DNA from 3 places in the Kitasatospora sp. NPDC017646 genome. Region 2 is predicted to be linked to each of the others. Evidence: riboswitches for the same ligand, from Rfam matches in the RefSeq annotation. Region 2 holds a riboswitch; each other region holds the start of a gene.
The links. A riboswitch is a leader RNA that binds a small molecule or an ion and turns the genes downstream of it on or off. The one in region 2 is predicted to bind cobalamin.

Region 1 (2,256 bases), on a different contig from region 2:
TCGGCCTCGTTGCGGTCCGCCAGCGCCGCCCAGTCCGGCTCGACGCGCTGCGGCGGCACGGCCTGCTGGGGCGGCTGCTGCTGCCACTGCGGCTGAGGGGCCATCGGCTGCACCGGCTGCGGGCCCGGCTGAGGCTGGGGCACCGGCTGAGGCTGGGGCACCGGCGGGACGGGCTGCGGGACCGGCTGCGCGGACGGCGCCACCGGCCCGTACGAGGCCGGCGGCGGGCCGAAACCGCCGCTCGGCGGCGGCACCGGCCCTGGCACCGCCGGCTGCTGATTCTGTGCGCCCCCCGGCCCGGCGGGAGGCGTTCCCTGCGGCCCGTGCCCAGGTACGCCGGTTCCGTCGCTCATGCGCCCAGATCGTAGGGCATCCCCCGGACCATCGATCCGCCCGGTGACCATTCCGTATCGAAACCAGGACGACCGGCGCGCGGATCCGGCCCGCCCGGCGCGTCGGCGCGGCCCGTCCGAGGCACCGTTCCGACCCGTCCGAGGCACGGTTCCGACTCGTCCGAGGCGCGGCTCCCGGCCCCGGACGGGCACGAACCACCCCCCGCCCCGGTACCACCGGTCATCGCGCCGACACACCACGGCGCACTACATGTGGTGTCGCATCACTGAGACACCACTACATGTATGCTCACTCCTGCTGTCGATGCAGGGGAACCCGGTGGGAGTCCGGGACTGCCCCGCAGCGGTGTGCGGGCGGCTCCAGCAGCCGTGCCCGCGAGTCCGAGTACCTGCCGACAGCGTGCGCCACGGCCCTCCCGCAGAGGCCGCGCCGGCACCCAGCACCACCCCTCCGGGCCTCGCGGGCGGGCCGGGGAGACACCTCGCGCGGCGCTTTCCTGCGTTCGCGCCGTGCTCCCCTGCCCAGATCGGTCCGGGTGACCCCGATCACGCCGCCGATCGCCGCCAGGAGAGAGCGCCTTGACCACCGCTGCCTCAGCCACCCTGCCCGCCCAGGGCACCGGCTCCGCCTTCACCGACCCGACGGTCTCCGACCCCGGGGGCGCGCTGCTGCGGCTGCTCACCGACCGCAGCGCCGACCTCACCGAGGTCGACCCCGGTCATGTCGCCGCCGCCGCGCTGCGCGGCCGCCACGCCGGCTCGGACTTCGCAGAGCTGCGCGGGCTGGCCGTGGACGCCGCCGCGTCGATGATCGCCGAGGACCCCCAGTACTCGAAGCTCGCGGCCCGCCTGCTCGCCCTGGAGATCGTCGACGAGGCGAACAGCCAGGGCTCGGTCTCCTTCTCCGCCTCGATCGCCGTCGGCCACGCCGAGGGCCTGATCGGCGACACCACCGCGGCCTTCGTCGCCAAGCACGCCGCCGCCCTCGACGCCCTGATCGACGCCCAGGGCGACGACCGCTTCGAGTACTTCGGCCTGCGCACCGTGCAGTCCCGCTACCTGCTGCGCCACCCGATCACCCGCAAGGTGATCGAGACCCCGCAGCACTTCCTGCTCCGCGTCGCCTGCGGCCTGGCGGTCGGCGACTCCGAGCAGTCGGTGCGCGAGGTGGCCGAGCTGTACGGCCTGATGAGCCGCCTGGAGTACCTGACCTCCTCCCCGACGCTCTTCAACTCCGGCACCCGGCACCCGCAGATGTCCAGCTGCTACCTGCTGGACTCACCGCTGGACAACCTGGACTCGATCTACAGCCGCTACGCGCAGATCGCCCGCCTCTCCAAGCACGCCGGCGGCATCGGCCTGTCCTACTCGCGCATCCGCTCGCGCGGCAGCCTGATCCGCGGCACCAACGGCAAGTCCAACGGCATCGTCCCGTTCCTGCGCACCCTCGACTCCTCGGTCGCCGCCGTCAACCAGGGCGGCCGCCGCAAGGGCGCGGCCTGCGTCTACCTGGAGACCTGGCACGCGGACATCGAGGAGTTCCTGGAGCTGCGCGACAACACCGGTGAGGAGGCGCGCCGCACCCACAACCTGAACCTGGCCCACTGGATCCCGGACGAGTTCATGCGCCGGGTCAACGCCAACGCCGACTGGTCGCTGTTCTCCCCGGCCGACGTGCCCGAGCTGGTCGACCTGTGGGGCGCCGACTTCGACGAGGCCTACCGCAAGGCCGAGCTGGCCGGCAAGGCCGTCCGCACCATCCCGGCACAGACCCTCTACGCCCGCATGATGCGCACCCTGGCGCAGACCGGCAACGGCTGGATGACCTTCAAGGACGCCTCCAACCGCGCCGCCAACCAGACCGCGCTGCCGGGCCGCACGGTGCACTCCTCCAACCTGTGCA
Region 2 (2,256 bases):
TCCCGGCCGTCACCACGCTCTTGCCCGCGTCGGAGGTCGTCCCGGCGACCAGCAGCGCGTTGTTCATGCCCCACCCCTCCTCTTCCGGAACAGCAGCCGCAGCAGGACGTGCCCCGCGACCGTCGTACCCAGCGCCAGCGCGCCCACCCGCCGGGACAGCGTGCAGGCCCGCTCGATGTCGTCCACCGTCACCGGCCGCAACTCGGCGCCCAGCACCGGCCGGTGCTCCACCCGCTCACGTGGCTCCGCACTCGCCTCCGGGGGCTCCTCGCTCGTCGCTCTCGGCTCCGGGGCGCCCTTCGGTTCGTGCGGGTACCGGAGCGTCCCGCCCAGCCGTACGCCCACCGCGCCCGCGAAGGCCGACTCGGCCTGGCCGGCGTTCGGGCTCGGGTGCGCGGAGCCGTCCCGGCGCCAGACCCGCCAGGCGGTCCGCGGCTCGGGCGCGGCGGCCACCGTCAGCAGCGCGGTGAGCCGGGCGCCCGGCCAGCCCGCGACGTCGTCCAGCCGGGCCGAGGCCCAGCCGAAGCGGGCGTAGCGGGGCGAGCGGTGGCCCACCATGGCGTCCAGGGTGTTCACGGCGCGGAAGGCCAGCAGCCCCGGGGTGCCCGCCAGGGCGCCCCAGGCCAGCGCGTTCACCACGGCGTCGGCGGTGTTCTCGGCCACCGACTCGACCACCGCCCGGGCGACCTGCTGCCCGTCCAGCGCGCTGGGATCGCGCCCGCACAGGTGCGGCAGCCGCTCCCGGGCGGCCGTCAGATCGCCCGCGGCCAGCGAACGGCCGATGGTGCGGGCCTCCCGGGTGAGCGAGGTGCCGCCGAGCACCGTCCAGGTCGCGGCGGCCGCCAGCGCGGCGCGGCCCAGCGGACGGCGCCCGACCGTGCGGTCCAGGGCCAGCGCACCGGCCGCGACCGCGCCCACGCACAGCGCCGTGTACCCGGCTCCGGCGGCACGGTCGTCGCGCCACACGCGCCGCTCCAGGCGGGTCGCGGCGCTGCCGAACAGGGCGACCGGGTGGCCGCGGCGCGGGTCGGCGAAACGGGCGTCGGCGGCGTAGCCCGCGACGGCGCCCAGCGCGAAGGCGGCGGCGCGGGTCAGGGGGCGCACGGCGGCGGGCTGCTCGGCAGCGGGGTGCCAGGAGTCCGACGGGGCGGGGCAGCCTGCATCGCGTGGGTGTCCTCACTCAGGGTCCGCGCCCTGGATCGACGTACCGGGGGCGAGAGTCTCCTGGCTTCCGGGTCGGACGCACCCCCGGGCCTTCCAGCGGCTCCTGACGGCCCGCCGTGGCGATTCCGAACGTGCTCCCCGGTGACAGTGGCGGGACCGCGCCGGACTCGCACCGGCTTCCTCTCCATGCCTCCGTTTGGCCCCAGGATCCCATCACGCGGCCGAACCGGGAGTCAACCGAGGTCAAGGAGGGGTCGGTCACACCCGCGACCGGTACCGGCCCTGTGCGATCGCCCAGCGCGGGGGAGGGCCCGTCAGCTCCACTTCGTGCGTTCGGCGGCTGGGACGGGCCCGGGGCCACACCTACGGTTCGGTGCCATGCGCCGCAGAAAGTCCCCCACCACTGCCGCCCCGTCCCCCGTACCGTTCTCCCCCGGGGCCGCCCGCGCCCACCGGGCCGGCCTCGGACTGACCCCCGAGCAGGTCGCCGAGGGCATGGCCGCGCACGGCGTACGGCTGCTGCCCGGTCACGTGCTCGCCTGGGAGGACGGCGAGCTGCGCCCCGGCGAGCCCGAGTTCATCGCCCTGGCCCGCGCCCTCTGGTGCCCGGCCGCCCAGCTGATGGACGGCCGTCCGGTGAGCCTGCGCGACCACCGCCTCGCCCGGGAGCTCGGCCAGGAAACCGTCGCCGAGCGGACCGGGGTGACGCTGCCCGCCTACCGGCAGGCCGAACTGACCGGCCACTGGGACGGAGACCCGGACCAGACCCACGCCCTCGCCCAGGTGCTGGGCCTGCGGCTGACCGAACTGGTCGAGGCCACCGGCCGCGCCGAGGCCCTCGACGGCCTCCTGCGCCAGTGCGTGGCCGGCCGCTGGCAGCCCCACCTGCGCCCGCTCGCCCGCCTGGTGCCCGTCCCGGAAGCCGACCTCGCCGCCGTCCTCCCCGTCCTCCAGCAGGAACACCACGTCCCCTCCCACTGGGGCACCACCACCCAGTCCCGCACCTCCACCCCACCCGTCACTCCCCGCTTCTGGCACCTCCTCAGCACCCACGACCCCGCCATCCCTGTCTGACCGCCCCGGATCCGTCCC
Region 3 (2,256 bases), on a different contig from region 2:
GGCGTCCTCGGCGTACAGCGCCAGCAGGGCCTCGGCGTCGCAGCGCTCGATGCCCTCGCGCAGCGCTCGGGTGTCGAAGGCGGCGGGGGCCTCCATGGTGCTCATGCTCTCGCTCCTCCGGTGGGGTCCGTCGGCTCCGCACCTTCGAGCGTACGCCCGACCGTGGGCTTCGGCCGGGACCGGTCAGCCGGCCACAACGGTGCGCAGGAAGTCGGCCAGGGTGCTGATCGCGGCCGGGTTGCGCGGGCTCTCGACCAGGTCGGCGTAGTCCATGACCACGATCCGGTCGTTCCTGATCGCGGAGACGTTCGCCAGCGGCGGGAACGACTTGAGGAAGCCGCGCTTCTGCTCGGCGCCCGGGGTCGCGTAGTCGTTGATCACGATCACTCGGGGTCGCGCCGCACCACGCTCTCCCAGCCGGCGGTGACCCAGGTGTCCGCGAGGTCCCCCATGATGTCGGTCCCGCCGGCCCTGGCGATGATCTCGTTCGCGGCGGCGAACTTCCCGGCGGTGTACGGCTTGTCCTGCCCGCTGTCGTAGAGGAAGACGGACGGGCGGCGCCCGGGCTGCGGGACGGCGGCGATCCTCGCCCTGGACTCGGCGATCAGCTCGTCGGCCCGGTCCCTGACGTCGAAGATCTCACCGAGGTTGGCCAGGTCGGTGTAGAGCGCGTCCAGCGGCTCCATCACCCCGCGCTCGCTGCCCGTGCCGCTGCGGCAGGACTCGCTGAGCACGTACGAGTCGATGCCGAGGGCCTCGAACGCCTGCGGGGTGACGCCGCTGCCCTCGTCGAAGCCGTAGTGCCAGCCGGCGAACACCAGGTCGGCCCTGGCGTCCAGGGCGATCTCCTTGACGATCCGGCCGGCCCGCACGGTGCGCGGCAGTCGGATCTCCCAGACGATCGCGTACGCGGCGGCCTCGTCCGCGTCCAGCCGACCGCCCGTCAGGCCGGCTGCCAACAGGCGCAGGACGTCGGGGAGTCGGATCCCGGAGGCGCCGAACGCGACCCCGCAGACCAGCGAGACCAGCAGGGCCGCGGCGAGGCCGACGGCGAGCGGGACGGTCGGTGTTCGGCGAACGGGGTCCTTCACTGCGGTCGCGCCTTGCCTCGGGCCGCAGGGCGTGCCGGGGCGGGCGCCGTCCGGGGGCGTGTTCGGGCGCCTTCCCCTCGCAGTCCGCGGCGAGTTGTCGGGAGTTCAGCGACCGGGGCGATCGGGCTGGCACGACGTTTCGGGCCGTGCTCACCGTTGCGGGTCAGCGCCGGATTCACACCGGACTTCCCCCTCGGACGCCCGGCAGCATAGCAGTCACTCAAGCCGAGCAGTCCTTACTGAGAGCGGATCGCACGTGAACGCACGACCGCCCCCGTCCGACGGAGCGGACGGGGGCGGTCGGGTGGCGACGCGTCAGGCTCAGGCCTGCTTGGTCTCCCAGAAGATCTTGTCGACCTCGGCGATCAGGTCCAGCAGGGCCTGGCCGGTGGCCGGGTCCGTGGACGCCTTGGCGGCCGAGGCGGCCTTCAGGGTGTCGTTGATCAGCTTGTGCAGCTGGGGGTACTTCTCGAAGTGCGGGGCCTTGAAGTAGTCGCTCCACAGCACCGAGATGTGGTGCTTGACGGCCTCGGCGCGCTGCTCCTTGATGATGATGGCGCGGGCGCGGAAGTGCGGGTCCTCGTTGGCCTGGTACTTCTCCTGGGTGGCCTTGACCGACTCGGCCTCCAGCTTGGCCTGCGCCGGGTCGTACACACCGCACGGCAGGTCGCAGTGGGCGTGAGCGGTGGCACGCGGTGCAAACAGACGAGAGAACATGGGAGTCCTTCCTTAGATCGTCTTCCCGCGCCCGAGACTACCCTTCCGGCCTCCGGGTTTCGCGGCCGGGCGGTGGGCCTAGGGCAAAAGGCGGACCCGGAACCGGGGTAATCCGGACATCGAACGGATGGCGGTCCGTACGGCAGACTGGGGCCGGGCCGGGCCGGGCCGGTCCGGGAGGAGGAGTCGTGGCGCGGAGCACGGAACCGCGGGGCGCGGGCGGCGGCGTGCTGCCGTTCGGACTGGTCGACGTGGCGGGCCCGTCGATGGTCCCGACCCTGCGCGAGGGCGACCAGCTGCTGGTCCGCTACGGCGCGCCGATCCGGCCCGGCGCGGTGGTGCTGTTCCGGCACCCCTTCCAGCAGGACCTGCTGGTGGTGAAGCGGGCCGCCGAGCGCCGCCCCGAGGGCTGGTGGCTGCTGTCCGACAACCGCCCGGTGGACAGTGA

Region 1: it holds a riboswitch for cobalamin, as region 2 does, so the genes downstream of both, ACH4J0_RS22280 (ribonucleoside-diphosphate reductase subunit alpha) here and ACH4J0_RS13910 (cobalamin biosynthesis protein) in region 2, are expected to answer to the same signal.
Region 3: it holds a riboswitch for cobalamin, as region 2 does, so the genes downstream of both, ACH4J0_RS22415 (ABC transporter substrate-binding protein) here and ACH4J0_RS13910 (cobalamin biosynthesis protein) in region 2, are expected to answer to the same signal.

The regions. Positions count from the first base shown of each region.
Region 1 is NZ_JBIRJC010000014.1:22,545-24,800, reverse strand. It holds gene ACH4J0_RS22285 (hypothetical protein) at 1-143, opposite strand, end outside; cobalamin riboswitch at 622-765, shown strand; gene ACH4J0_RS22280 (ribonucleoside-diphosphate reductase subunit alpha) at 957-2,256, shown strand, end outside.
Region 2 is NZ_JBIRJC010000007.1:78,433-80,688, reverse strand. It holds gene ACH4J0_RS13915 (cobyric acid synthase) at 1-67, opposite strand, end outside; gene ACH4J0_RS13910 (cobalamin biosynthesis protein) at 64-1,104, opposite strand; cobalamin riboswitch at 1,218-1,348, opposite strand; gene ACH4J0_RS13905 (transcriptional regulator) at 1,543-2,238, shown strand.
Region 3 is NZ_JBIRJC010000014.1:54,305-56,560, forward strand. It holds gene ACH4J0_RS22410 (nuclear transport factor 2 family protein) at 1-105, opposite strand, end outside; partial or broken gene ACH4J0_RS22415 (ABC transporter substrate-binding protein) at 184-860, opposite strand; cobalamin riboswitch at 1,187-1,324, opposite strand; gene sodN (superoxide dismutase, Ni) at 1,413-1,808, opposite strand; gene sodX (nickel-type superoxide dismutase maturation protease) at 1,997-2,256, shown strand, end outside.